DNA from 3 places in the Paenibacillus sp. 8b26 genome. Region 3 is predicted to be linked to each of the others. Evidence: riboswitches for the same ligand, from Rfam matches in the RefSeq annotation. Region 3 holds a riboswitch; each other region holds the start of a gene.
The links. Region 3 has a riboswitch for cyclic di-GMP ahead of ACQ4MX_RS27715 (amino acid adenylation domain-containing protein). Riboswitches for the same ligand answer to the same signal wherever they lie in the genome.
Positions count from the first base shown of each region.

Region 1 (4,675 bases), 1.9 Mb from region 3:
ACGTGCTGGCTCGTCATACGAGTTTGTCCTTCGATATCGTATCCGCTCCGGAATTTTTGAGAGAAGGCTCTGCCATCAATGATACACTCCATCCGGATCGCATCATTATCGGTTTGGACAACACGGGGTTACGTGAAACGATGGTTACGCTGCATCAGGTGTTCACGGATAAAATTTATGTAACGGATATCCGCAGTGCCGAGATGATCAAATATGCATCCAATGCATTTCTGGCGACCAAAATTTCGTTTATCAACGAAATCGCCAATATTTGCGAAAAGGTGGGCGCGGATGTCACCTGTGTGGCTGACGGTATGGGGATGGACAAACGAATCGGGTCCTCTTTCCTGCAAGCAGGGATCGGGTACGGGGGCTCTTGCTTCCCGAAAGACACGAATGCGCTCATCCAAATTGCGGGTAACGTAGACTATGAATTTAAGCTGTTAAAATCGGTGGTCGAGGTGAACACCGACCAGCGTTTCATGATCGTAGCCAAGCTGCGCGAATCGCTGGGTCAACTGCATGGCGTGCCGATTGGCATTTGGGGCTTGGCCTTCAAGCCGAATACAGACGATATCCGCGAGGCTCCGGCACTGGAAATCGTCGAAACGCTGATCCAGGCAGGCGCTATTGTGAAGCTGTATGATCCGATTGCGATGGAAAAATTCAAGGAGCGCGTGGATCACCCGAATATTGTATGGTGCTCCTCCCCGCAGCAAGCCGCCGAAGGAAGCGACGCGGTCTGCCTGCTGACCGATTGGGAAGAGTTCAAGAACGTCAATCTCGTGCAATTGTCTTCCATTTTGCACAAGCCAGTCCTGATTGACGGTCGTAACGTATTTACTGAGGAGCAGATTCAAGGCTCCGGGCTGGAATACTACTCTGTGGGTCGTCCGCGGATGAGTGGGTGGAACAGAGACAAGGTGGAAGCTTAAAAAGTGATGGATTTAAAAGTGAAACATTAAAAAGTGACTGTGGTGGTGTTGGAGGCGCTACGCGTGCAGATTGTTCTTCCGATTGCTGTTACCCCCGGATTTTCTTGATTGTATAAAACATTCAAAGGTTAAAATCCGGGGATAAAGGCAAACGCTGACGCTTCTTCAGAACAATTCTGCCCGCTCCGCTGCTTTTACCGCATGGAGTCACAATTTTTAACCTCCCACCTTATGGGGGGAGGTAGGAAGGGCGTATCCGAAGGAGCGGCTCAGTGAAGCCGCTCCTTCGGATCAAAGCGCCATGCGGCTGCGCCGAGCGCGTGAGCGTCTTTACAGGCTGACCGGACATGAATCGTCCGGTCGTGCCTTTTGCAATAAAAGGTATGATCGGCATGATGCATATTTGAGTAGCGCAGGGATGGATTTGAATCTGGAGAAGCGGAGCGGTCGCCTTTGACGTGGGATTCTTACCTCTGGATGTCTTATTCAATCCGAAGAATCCCACGACAACAGCGATCGTAAGATCAAATCCATCCCGTAGCGGGCTACTCAACCGTGCTCCATCCGATCACCTACCCAAATTATAGAGAGGAAGTGGAGAGTTATGAAGCTCGTACTTTTGTCTGGTGGTTCCGGTAAAAGATTATGGCCTTTGTCCAACGATTCCCGTTCCAAACAATTTTTGAAGGTGCTGGAGAGTCCGGAGGGAAATTCGGAGTCGATGGTGCAACGGGTGTGGAGACAACTGGGGGATAACGGCTTGTCTGAATCCTCGTTCATTGCAACAGGGAGAGCGCAGGTCGAAATGATTCAGAGTCAGGTTGGGCAGGATACGCGTATCATTGTTGAGCCGGAACGAAGAGATACCTTTCCCGCCATTGCGTTGACAGCGACCTATCTATATTCCATCGTTGGTGTTTCGCCCGATGAAATTGTTGCTATATTGCCGGTAGACCCCTATGTAGAGGATGCTTTCTTTGCTACCGTCGCCCAGTTGGAGCATACCCTTCAGGAGAGTGAAGGCAAGCTTGCGTTAATTGGGGTTGTCCCTTCTTATCCTTCTGAGAAATACGGTTACATTATACCGAAAAACGATGCTACACAAGGTAGCACAGGCTACCGTGAAGTGAGCCATTTTCAAGAGAAACCCGACCGAGAGCAGGCGGAGCGTCTGATTGAACGCAATGCTCTATGGAACTGCGGGGTTTTTGCATTCAAATTAGGTTATTTGCTTGATATCTTGGCATCCAAAGGATTGCCGCTGAACTATGAAGAAATGCAAAAGCAATATTCTTCTCTGGAAAAAATCAGCTTTGACTACGCGGTAGTTGAGAAGGAAAAGGATATCGTTGTTCTTCCGTATGATGGCTTCTGGAAGGACTTGGGTACCTGGAACACCTTGACGGAAGAAATGTCCCATCAGCAAGTGGGCAGAGGTGTAGTAACAGAGGATTGTGTCAATACGAGCCTCATCAATGAACTGGATATTCCCGTGGCGATTATTGGAACGAATGATCTGATCGTAGCTGCCAGCCCGGATGGCATCCTTGTGACTAATAAGGCAGAAAGTCCGCGCATCAAGGAAGTGCTCAAAGCACATAATCAGCGACCAATGTACGAAGAGCGCCGTTGGGGACATTATCGGGTAGTGGATTATGTAAAGTATGAAGAGGGCAATGAGGTATTGACTAAGCGAATCCGTGTGCTGCAAGGCAAAAATATCAGCTACCAACTTCATTTCAAACGGAGTGAAATTTGGACCATCATTAGCGGTGAAGCGGAAATTATTTTGAATGAAAAGCTGCACAAGGTGAAGGCTGGTGATGTGGTTCGCATTCCTGAAGGGACGAAGCATAGCATTTTGGCCGTGACTGATGTGGAATTAATCGAGGTGCAGACAGGTTCTGAGCTGGTTGAAGAGGATATTGTCCGCTTTTGCATGGATTGGGATGAAATTTCCCGTCACAAGTTTATTTCATAAATATTTCGTAAAGATGAAAAAAGACTCATTTATGAAGTTATTTAGCCCAAACTGTCGAAAATACACGAAAATCTGTAAACTCATGAACATGACCTATTAAATTTTGGTAAAAAAAAGTCGATACTTAGGGATAAGAAGGAATCCAAACTCCTTCCACGATAAACGCAGCCCTGTTGAAAGGCAGGTACGCAAAGCTAAAGGGCCTTCCGTAAGGATGGCAGCCTGGCTACCGAAAGGAAGAGCGAGAGTGAGCCCCTATTTTACCCCTGTGAATCGATGGATACGCAGTGTACTCCCCGTTGTTATGCTTTTTTCTTTGTTGCCCGTCGGCTTTGGTGAATCTTTGTCCGTGGCGAATGCTGCCACATTACAGCCTGTTAATTCGGACGCTTCTGCTGAGGCCCGTGAACTATACAGCTATTTGATCAGCATCTCGGGGAAAAAAATGGTCACAGGTCAACATGATTATTTGGAAAGTCCGGATGAATTAAGCAACAAGGTCCAAAAAATCAGTAAGGCGTATGCTGGTGTACATGGCTACGAGATGGGAGCCATCTCCGGCCAGTCCGCCGCTACGGAGGCAGCACAACGTAAAAATCTCGTCGATAGCGCTATACGTTGGAGTAGAGATGGCGGCATAGTTACGATGACTTATCATGAACCGTTGCCGGGCAGGCCACTGACTTGGGCCAATGTGCAGGCGAAAATAAGCCAGGCGGAGTTCAATAAATACGTGACGCCGGGCACTACGCAGTATAATCTTCTCATTGCCGATCTGGATAAGGTCGCTATATCGTTAAAGCAGCTTCGTGATGCGGGTGTTCCGGTATTATGGAGACCTTACCACGAAATGAACGGCGACTGGTTCTGGTGGGGAAACAAGAACAATTTCAATCAGCTATGGAATATCATGTATGACCGTTTTGTAAACACGCATCAACTGAACAATCTGCTGTGGGTATGGAGTCCGAATGCGCCTAGTTCGTACACCGTCCCATATACCCCGAAATATCCGGGGGATGACAAGGTGGATATCTTGGCTGTAGACATTTACAACAATGATTTTAAGCAAAGCCATTACGAAGGACTGCTCGGACTGGCACGGAATAAGCCGATTGCCATTGGGGAACACGGTGAGATGCCGAGTCCCGAGGTCATGCAGGCTCAGCCCAAATGGGTGTATTCCATGACTTGGGGCAAGATGCTCACCGAAAATAACACGACGGATCAGATTCAGGATTATATGAATAATTCGAAGAGCTTGACGCGGGATGACGTGAAAAAAGGGTTGGCTGCGATGAAACAACCTGAGGTGGAGTCACCGACCGTACCGGATACGGGGCAAAACGGCTCGGCTCCGGCTCCACCAGTGGTAAGCAAACCAGCCCCGCCTTCCGTTCCGGATATGGTCTATGCGAACGGGCTGCGGGGTGAATATTTTAACAGCATGAATCTGGACGGCACCGCTGTTTTGGTTCGCACAGATAGTAAGCTGGATTATAACTGGCGCGCCGCCTCGCCTGATCCCAAGGTGGAGGCTGATCAATTCTCGGTCCGCTGGACGGGCAAAATCAAGCCACAATACAGTGAGACCTATACGTTTACCACGATATCCGATGATGGTATTCGTGTATGGATAGACGGCAAGCTGATTATTGATAGCTGGTTCAAACAAAGCTGGACTGAACGCAAGGGCAGCATTACCTTGCAAGCAGGCAAAATAGCAGATCTGAAAGTTGAATATTATGATGAAAAAGGC
Region 1 is NZ_CP192445.1:1,784,672-1,789,346, reverse strand. Features, by position in the region: gene ACQ4MX_RS08055 (UDP-glucose dehydrogenase family protein) at 1-935, shown strand, start outside; gene ACQ4MX_RS08050 (hypothetical protein) at 1,237-1,392, shown strand; gene ACQ4MX_RS08045 (sugar phosphate nucleotidyltransferase) at 1,540-2,916, shown strand; cyclic di-GMP riboswitch class I at 3,070-3,150, shown strand; gene ACQ4MX_RS08040 (glycosyl hydrolase) at 3,131-4,675, shown strand, end outside.
Region 1: it holds a riboswitch for cyclic di-GMP, as region 3 does, so the genes downstream of both, ACQ4MX_RS08040 (glycosyl hydrolase) here and ACQ4MX_RS27715 (amino acid adenylation domain-containing protein) in region 3, are expected to answer to the same signal.

Region 2 (4,675 bases), 2.9 Mb from region 3:
GTTTCCCCGTTCTCGTACTGATACTCTATAGTGGATTTGTTGCGAAACTCGGGCTTGGTCGGATCTGTTTTCCAGTCATTATTGTAGGTGGTTGTGTATTTGATCGTATAAGCTTCTTGAATGGTTTTATGAAAAACGACCGTAAATCCTTGTCTGTAATCCTGTGATAACGGAACTAGATCATAATCTACTGGGGCGTGCAGTACCTTGGTTCCGTCTATACTTTGGATTTTTAGGGTGTCCGGTAACAAGGCCAGGCCGCCATTAGGAAACACATCCTTGATGACAACATTTTTCATGTTGTAAAGATCAGTATTGATGGTAACGACCCAAGGTATGATTTTGGTGTTGTAATTGGGCGTGTCATAGACTTTAGTGATGACACCGCTTTTGATTACCGTAGACGCATCCTTTTCGACTCCATCGGAGGTTACGATATTTATAATTTTTTCATTTTCATAAACGCGATCTCTGGCTTGTGTCTGATACCGTATGGTGTAGGCTGAATCTACGTCAATGTTGAATTGAAGATCGAAGCCGTTACGGTCGGGAAAGCTACTGACAGGGATGGCGGTGTATGCCCAAGACGGGAGTTCTTCCAGTGTATTTCCCTTAAATACCTTCAGGGAGCCGGGCAGCCAGTTTTGGGTTCTGTTAAAACGATCTTTCAAGAAGGCTTTTTCCTTAGGAATCTTTTTCTCGCCAAAGTTATATTTTATAGCCCACGATATCGTTTGCGTGACAGCATCATATTTCTCCACTTCTTTGGACAAAAATGCACCACGTTCCACCTGCACGGTAGCGGTAGCAGAGACATTCTCTATAGCATCTCCTGAAAGAGTCGCGGTGTTGGAAAAACGGGTTTCGTCGCCAGTAATGCGTGTGAAGTATTGCACCTGATAGGCGCTGCTAATACTGTCGTCTTGAAAACGAATCACAAACCCGGTGCCCGCCTGATCCGCTTCGATCGTATATTTACTCTCATTCACGGGGTCCCGAACGACGGTCGTGCCGTCAATATTCACTTGCAAATGATATAGCCGGATGGAGTCTCTTACGAGCTCCAGCCCTGAAGGAGTCGGGTCTGTGATGAGGGCATGCTTTACGGTGTTTAGCTGTTTGTTCACATTAATGGTCCAGTCGATCCGGCTCGTGCCATCCGTTTTCCCTTGCTTGCTCAGGGTTGGCCCTGACGGCGGCTTGACATTCACGATGACCGTTTGGACCCCGCCTTTAATCGGAATCGCAATAATGATCTCCGTGCTGCCTTTTACTGTTTCTTTCGTGAACTCGGTCTTGATTTGCAGCTTGCCGCTGACATTGGAATGGTGCTCTACATAATCGTTGAAGGTCATAATGACCTTGCCTTGACGATCCACGGTGAAAGTACCTACGGTTCCGTCAGTGGACACTAATGGAGATGAGATATCGGTATAAATGGCAAACTGTTGCGGCAGTTGAAAGGTGAAGGTATCTCCTGCTTTATAGGTATTGTCGGGAAGCTCCCATTCATAGCCCAGTTGAATGGCTGCCCCGATGTCCAACTGGCTGCCCGGATTGTATACTGCGTCAATAACACGCCCTGTCTCATCCGTCAGGATCAGCTTGGTTAATATGCTCTCCTGGGTTGTTCCCTCCTGAGTTGTTGGGCCTACTGTTGCCTGCACGATGGGGGTTGTATCGGAAGGAGCCTCAATGGGCGGTTCAGGGTTTGGGATACCGTACACAGTATCCGTAACGGTCTGGGCAGAATCGGTTACGGCGCTTTCCGGTAGTTCCGGTACCGAAGTATCTGCGTAAGCCAGCGTTGCACTGAAAAAGCTCTGGACAATGAGCAATAACGCAATGATCATGATATTTATTTTTATTCTCATGTTTCAAGTAATTCTCCTATTCATCGTAATATGGCCATTCTTCGGCGGATATGGTTCTCCCCTTCCCCTCCTTCTTGTCCGAAATTAGTATATTCAGCATGCTAGGCTTACATGACTATCCCAACAGAAAAAAGCCCTGATCATAGCGATCAAGGCTTTTCTTCAAGAGTGGACATATGATGTTGTCGTGTATTTATGTAAAAAAGACATAATAAAAAGCTCGTTCAACCGGTAGCTGGCTGCCATCTTGGTAGGAAGGCCCTATAGTTTTGCGTCGCTGCCTTTCGACAGTTTTGCCGTTATCCTGAATAGCTTGTACGTCTATCGCTCTATCAAACTGGACTCTTGTGACATTTCCATTTATAGCTTGGAACGGTTACCCCATTTTTTGCGGAAGGAATGCGGTGTTTCTCCTATATGTTCTTTGAATAAGTTAATAAAATGGCTCGTATTAGGAATCCCTACGTACCGCGCGATATCTACAATGGATATGTCACTGGTTTTAAGCCAGCCCTGAGCGGCTGTGATACGAACATTAATGAGATAATCAATAGGAGAAAATCCGATCTGTTTTTTGAAATTTTTAGCCAAATTGAACTTGTTTAACTCGAACATGTCTGCCAGCGAATCCAGCGTAATTCGTTCACTATAAGATTGATCTAAAAATTGCTGGACCCGGCGTACTTCGCTGATAGTATCCGTATTCGCGTGCGGATACTCATAGGGATGCTGTAAAACGCATGTAAGCAATTCACCGATGAGTCTAGACGTCAGCAACTCAGAGGAGAGGCTTCTGTCAGACTGCCCGCATATCAGGGTATGCAGCTTGTTTAATACGATAGATGGATTGTGTAATGATATGACGGGCTTATTGTGCTTGGCAAATTGTTCGTAAAAATTCTCGATCAGGTTGCCGTACAGATATAAACTGATGAACTCCCAAGTTTCATGACCGCTGATACCATATTGCACATACTCCTCGCAATTGACAAAAAACAAATCATGAGGATTCAATATGTATTTCTTCTCGCGGTACTGCAATTCTCCTTTTCCAGACAACGTAAAGACGAGCAAAAAAGAGGTGAGCTCCTTACGTTCCATCCTAAAAGCAGATGTTTTTTGGAAATAGCCAATTTCCTGTATATATAAAAGGGATTGCTTGGCAAAAGCAGAAGGAGTACGTACAATAACGACTGGATCACCGTTCCAGAGACTCCCGTTGTTTTTTTGGTCTGTTGTCATATCCAATTCCTTTACAAAAAAGCAATTTTATTAAGCAGAGTATTGTGTGTTTACCAATATATAATGGCTGTTTACACATGATTTCCTATTTATAAAAGTTTATTTTATCACATCGTATATGTCCAGATAGCAAATAATATTTGTACAAATTATGGATGCTTTATTTCTCATGGGTATTTAACTTGATAATCCCTATGAAGAATGTGGATAATACTAAAAAAATCTGGGGATATCATGGGCTCAAGTCCTTTCTGGGGTGAATTGCAGGAATTGTGCAAAAAGGTATCTTATGCCCATTCCACTTCCCAGGGCACTTATCCTTTCGGTTTAAGAAATTTGGGACTTCATTCAGAGAAAATGGTTCATAGGACTTATCTCTAGGAAAATAATCTTGGGTCCAATGTTGTGATTTTGTTCACGAACATGTAGAGCCAAAAGACAGATAAATGCGGATATATGCATACAAAATTACGCAATAAGTGAGCCCTCTTCATTGCGCAATTTTGTATTCGTTATATAAACTACTTTAGGGAAAATGAACCAAGAAGTTGAAGTTGTCCCGGTCTGCTCCAGCGCGTTCGTTGCGGTTCAGCCCATCAATCTGGGCTAAGTCTTCCGCAGACAGCTCGAAATCAAACACGTTGCCGTTCTCAATAATTATGCCCAGCAAGCAAACACTTCCTCGAATGCGGCTAATGTCGATTCGTAGCCCTGCTGGTATTCCATATTTTGATAGTTCATGAAGAATCGGCTTTTATACTGAGGGAATTACGCTATACCAGCTAATAGCTTGTCAAGCGGCGTCTTCGAAAAGCTTCTTGACAGATCGGCAGTATAATGGTTATTATAGATACATTAAATCTGTAATTAGGGGAGGAAAGATATTCAAAAGCGACGAACTATGCCCTCCACACGATGCTTTATTTGATTGCCTTTGCGCCGGACAGACCGGTAGGCGTTCGGCGGCTTGCCGACACGCAGGGCGTATCTCCCACATACCTTTCGAAAATACTCACGAAGCTGGTGAAAGCGGGGCTGATCGAGTCGGCTTCGCTTATCCATCAGGTGATGCTGGCGGCCGAGGAAGCGATGGAGCGGCATCTAAAGAGCACCAAAATGATCGATCTTACTGATCAAGTTGCATTGTCCTTGTGATTGCAAAGGGCAATACTAAGCTTTGATTAATTATAGATATAATACATCTGTAAAATCTTCAAAACATTAAATGGAGGAATTGAACTTATGAGCTACGATTGTGCCATTGTCGGCGGCGGGCCGGCGGGATTAAATGCAGCGCTGGTGCTCGGCAGAGCGAGACGAAGCGTTGCGCTATTTGACAACAGCCAGCCGAGGAACGGCGTGACGCATGCCTCTCACGGATTCATTACGCGAGATGGGATTCAGCCGGCCGAGTTTCGGCGCATTGCCTACGAGGAGGTGCTGAGCTACCCGTCGGTCCGGCATTGGCCGGCCGAGGTGACCGATATTCAGAGGACGGATCATGACTTTGCCCTTCGCACCTCGTCAGGCGAGCGTGTACAGGCCCGCAAGCTGATTTT
Region 2 is NZ_CP192445.1:2,756,524-2,761,198, reverse strand. Features, by position in the region: gene ACQ4MX_RS12680 (collagen binding domain-containing protein) at 1-1,874, opposite strand, end outside; cyclic di-GMP riboswitch class I at 2,102-2,182, opposite strand; gene ACQ4MX_RS12675 (AraC family transcriptional regulator) at 2,235-3,116, opposite strand; gene ACQ4MX_RS12670 (hypothetical protein) at 3,643-3,786, opposite strand; partial or broken gene ACQ4MX_RS12665 (RrF2 family transcriptional regulator) at 3,996-4,271, shown strand; gene ACQ4MX_RS12660 (NAD(P)/FAD-dependent oxidoreductase) at 4,359-4,675, shown strand, end outside.
Region 2: it holds a riboswitch for cyclic di-GMP, as region 3 does, so the genes downstream of both, ACQ4MX_RS12680 (collagen binding domain-containing protein) here and ACQ4MX_RS27715 (amino acid adenylation domain-containing protein) in region 3, are expected to answer to the same signal.

Region 3 (4,675 bases):
ACCACCGGCTCCAGCGAACGCTTTTGGCGAGGAAGCAAGAGGCAAACGCTCGGGTAGTAAGGGAGCCACCCGTAGTGGAGGCGCAAGCGGAAGCATCACCACCCAAGGGGCTGCACGCGCTCCGTCACGTCGTACCAACAACTCGGGCGGAGCATCGTCACTGGAGCAAGTGCCATCGGGCGCAGGGGGGCGTACTGCGGCTGCATCGGGTTCAGCTGGGAGTAGCTCAAGCGCGAGGGCAGCACGAGCTTCGTCCGCCGAGCTGTCGGGCACTTCGCCAGGCCAAAGGCAGACTTTAGGCAGCTGCCCGCGGTCGAATTGCGGCGGGAGCATCATCGAAGGCCGCAAAGGATATGGATGCAGCCACTACAAGCAGGGCTGCGGCTTTGTCGTCTGGAAGGAATATGCTGGCAAGCAGATTACGGAAACGATGCTCAAGTCTCTGTTGACGAAGGGACAGACACAGCTGCTATCTTTTAAGCGTAAAGATGGTTCGACCGTCAAAGCAAGAATTGTTCTGAATGAACCAGGTACAGGGCAACTTAGCGTTCGTGAGGAAAACTGATACAGGTACAGAGTATGATTTTCGACAGATTGAAAAAGAAGGCCTTTTCTAGCTGCCATCAGATGATTTCTGAATTCATCAGGAGTCATCTTTTTTTATGTTCCGTACACCAAAATTCCCCATAAGAGATACTTGTATAACATTTTATTAAACATTTGTAAGCTTTCAACCGATAAAACAAATAAGGGTTATGCAAAAGTATTTTTTTAGGTAGTTTATAAAGCAGACTCTATGCATAGCGTTCAAAAAACTTTCCATAGCGGACTGTGCAAACCAGGAAGAAAAGTTGTGTTATGTGCTTTAAAACGTGAAGGCAATCGTTTCACATGAAAACTTTTTTACGGGAGATGATGGAAGGATCGTGGAAGAGAAAACGGTAAATGTGGCAGGCTCACTGCAATTACGTAAGCTGGGAAACTCGGATTTAAAGCTGTCACCGCTGGGGCTTGGGTGTTGGCAGTTTAGCAATGGAAAAGGGATAGTCGGGAAATTCTGGCCAGTGCTGCGGCGGGAGGATATACGGCAAATCGTTCAGACCAGTTTAGAAGGTGGAGTTAATTGGTTTGATACCGCCGAAGCATACGGTGGCGGACAGTCTGAGCAGCTACTGGCCGGCACGCTGAATGAGATCGGGGGACCGCTCGCGGAACAGGCGAATATCGCTACGAAATGGTGGCCGGCCTTTCGGACCGCAGGCAGTATCACAGCAACAATTGATGAACGTATTCGCCATTTGGATCAACGGACGATTCACCTCTACCAGGTGCATTCGCCTTACTCCTTTGCTTCGGTTGGCGCCGTAATGAATGCGATGGCTAAACTGGTTGGGCAAGGAAAGATTAAATATGTGGGCGTAAGCAACTTTTCCGCGCAACAAATACGTGAAGCCGATCGTGTGCTGCGTGAACACGGCCTTCGCCTAGTTTCGAATCAAGTGAAATACAGCCTACTCGACCGGAGAATCGAACAGAACGGAATTCTGGACACGGCAAAAGAGCTTGGCGTGGCGATCATCGCATACTCTCCGCTAATGCAGGGGATCTTAAGTGGAAAATTCCATAATAATCCGTCTCTGGTCAAGTCGATCAAGGGTCCGCGCAAGTGGACGGCGGCATTCCGGGATTCGGGGCTGCGGAGATCGAAGCCACTAATTGAAACATTGGAACAGCTGGCTCAACAATATAACGTGACGCCAACGCAGATTGCCCTGAATTGGCTGATTAACGCTCACGGAGAGAACGTATTTGCGATACCTGGGGCTTCAAAAGTACATCATGCTGTGGAAAATGTGAAGGCGATGCAGTTTACCTTGACAGCCAGTGAGATTGAGATGGTCAGCCACGTTTCCAACCAAGTGCTGAAATCAAAGTGATCATGGCTCAAATAGTGGAATATTCCGTTGGAAAATGAACTTCGCCGGTACGCTGTCTAACACCTCCATGACTAGGACGATATTGTCCATGTGCGCTCCTTGACGCTTGGTTGACATTAATGCTTCGTTCGCAGGCGGAAGAATGGCATGCTTCTTCCTTGCTAAAGGTTAGGCGCGACATTTCTTGTAAGGACATTCTTTTTTTCGGCGTGACTATGTGCTATGACTGGCCCTTGGATATATCCTCCGCAGTTACACTCCAACTGTCAGTCACTTCTCGTGTACACTCACGTCGCTATTTTCGGCAAAACATCGAATGCGAGAAAAGCTTTGGAACGTCATTTGTGTCGTAACCTCATAGAATATCGCATGTGAAAACACAAATATTAAAAACTTAGAACTAATTGACAAAATAAGATATTTTTCATATGATACAATTAATTTTATTAATTTCATATATGTACCAATATTAAGGTGTATACTAGGCGGATCACAAATCCATCATTTAAAAAAAGCTAAGCGGCTAAGTTGTGCAGGTTGGTATCTTTGAATCTTGGGAGGGGGGGATGAGAGAATTAAGTAAATTGAACTGGAGTTGTCGGACGACAGGAATTTAGTAGCTCGCTCTAATATATCAATCAGCATCTAACAACGTATTGTAAATATCCATAAAGGTAAAACGTTTCGGAAATTCAAGGTCAGCTCCTACCGAATGTAGGAGGAAGAAGCATAAGATCATGTTCAAGAGATGTAAAAAAATATACTTATTTATTTCCCGTTAATCGTAATCACCTCGAAAGTGGTGGACACAAAGCCATGGGTCTAAAGCTGGATTAAACAGCCATGATTGCCAGGTTGCCGAAGGAAACCGGGCGAAGTCTGCTGTCTGTTCCTGTGCTTTTTATATGGGAACAGGCTTCTTTTATTTGCAGCGGGAAATGATTGGGCTTGCAGAGTAGAACGCATGAAATGATTAACAACAGGAGGGGATTTTATGCAAACGAGCGTAATAAGTGTCAAGGAGTATCCGTTAAGTTCCTATCAGAAAGATATATGGTTCGAACAGTGCATGTACCCTGAAAAGCCCATTTACAATATCGGTGGGTATGTTGAGGTTAAAGGAAACCTGAATACAGCTATTATTAGGCAGTCCATGCAGTTGTTAATCAGACAAAATGATTCTCTGAGTGCCCGTTTTATTGATAAAAAGGGAGAGCCTTATTTAACATTTTTGCCGGAAGCTGACTATGAAGTTCCGTTTCATGATTTTTCGGTGAAGGAAAATCCAAATTCTTTTTGCATCAACTGGATGAAAAATGAATTTTTAAAACCTTTTCAACCAGAGGACTTCTATTTTCAATTTGTTTTGTTGAAAGGTGCTCCGAACACATACTTCATTTTACTTAAAGTTCATCATTTGGTGATCGATGGCTGGGGATTTGCTCTCTTAATCAGTCAACTGTTTGACAATTACAATAAATTGGCGCAAGGAATTGGCGAAATGAACAGAACGGTCTATTCCTATGCTGATTTTATTTCCGATAATCAGAATTATCTGAATTCTCCGGCCTTTTTAAAAGACAGGGCGTTCTGGCAGAACAAATATCTGACCATTCCCGAGCCTCTGCTGAGCAGAGGCATGGATATCGATGATGGTGACGGCGATTCCGTTTGGAGTGATCGACGAACCTTAACGATAAACAAGGCGTTATATAATCAAATGATTGAATTTTGCAAGGAGGAAGGATGCTCGTCGTTCCATTATTTTTTAGGCATACTGTTCCTGTATTTCAGCAAGATTTGCAATCGGAACGAAATGGTGATCGGCGTCCCGGTTTTTAATCGGAGCAAAGCGAAATATAAGCAGACTATGGGACATTTCGCCAACGTGCTGCCGCTGCGGATCAGCCCCGAGAAAGATATAAGCTTCAAAGAACTGATTAAGAGCATCCGACGTGAGCTTATGCAATGCTATCGACATCAGAAGATGTCTTTCGGTGAAATTTACCGGGCGGTTTACGAGAATAGCAATGAGAAAGGCAAACTGTTTGATATATCGCTTTCTTTCGAAGAACAGGAAACGAGAGAAGCATTGATCGGCGCAGCAAGCCGGATTGTAAGTATGCCGCATCATCATGAAAGAAATGCACTCAATCTCCTGATATGGGGACAAGAAGGTGAAGCGGATGTAGCCGTTAATTTTGACTATCAGATACAGGCTTTTGAAAGATTCATCCCCATTGGGAACGTTATCTCCCACTTTGAATATTTGTTTGCTCAAGTCATGGAGCAAAGTGAAACTCTTATTTCGCAAATCGAAATCGTGCCAGAGGAAGAAAGGAGTACGCTAGTTCGCGGCTTTAACCATACAGAGGTAGAATATCCGAAGGATCAAACGATCCACGGGTTGTTTGAGGAACGAGCGGAGCAAAGAGCAGATCACCTGGCTTTGGTCTGGGGAGAGCAAACGCTGACCTACCGGGAGCTGAACGAGCAGGCGAATCGGCTGGCCATTGTCTTGAGAGAGCGTGGAGTGAAGCCGAACGATATCATCGCCATCATGGCGGAGCGTTCCATGGAAATGGTCATAGGCATCCTGGGAACACTCAAAGCGGGCGGCGCCTACCTGCCGATAGATCCGAATTATCCGGAGGAACGGATTCACTACATGCTGGAGGACAGCGGCGCGTCCATTGTACTGACGCAAAAGCATCTCCGGGACAAGCTCACCTACCACG
Region 3 is NZ_CP192445.1:5,970,625-5,975,299, forward strand. Features, by position in the region: gene ACQ4MX_RS27705 (DNA topoisomerase 3) at 1-565, shown strand, start outside; gene ACQ4MX_RS27710 (aldo/keto reductase) at 927-1,937, shown strand; cyclic di-GMP riboswitch class I at 2,711-2,800, shown strand; gene ACQ4MX_RS27715 (amino acid adenylation domain-containing protein) at 2,932-4,675, shown strand, end outside.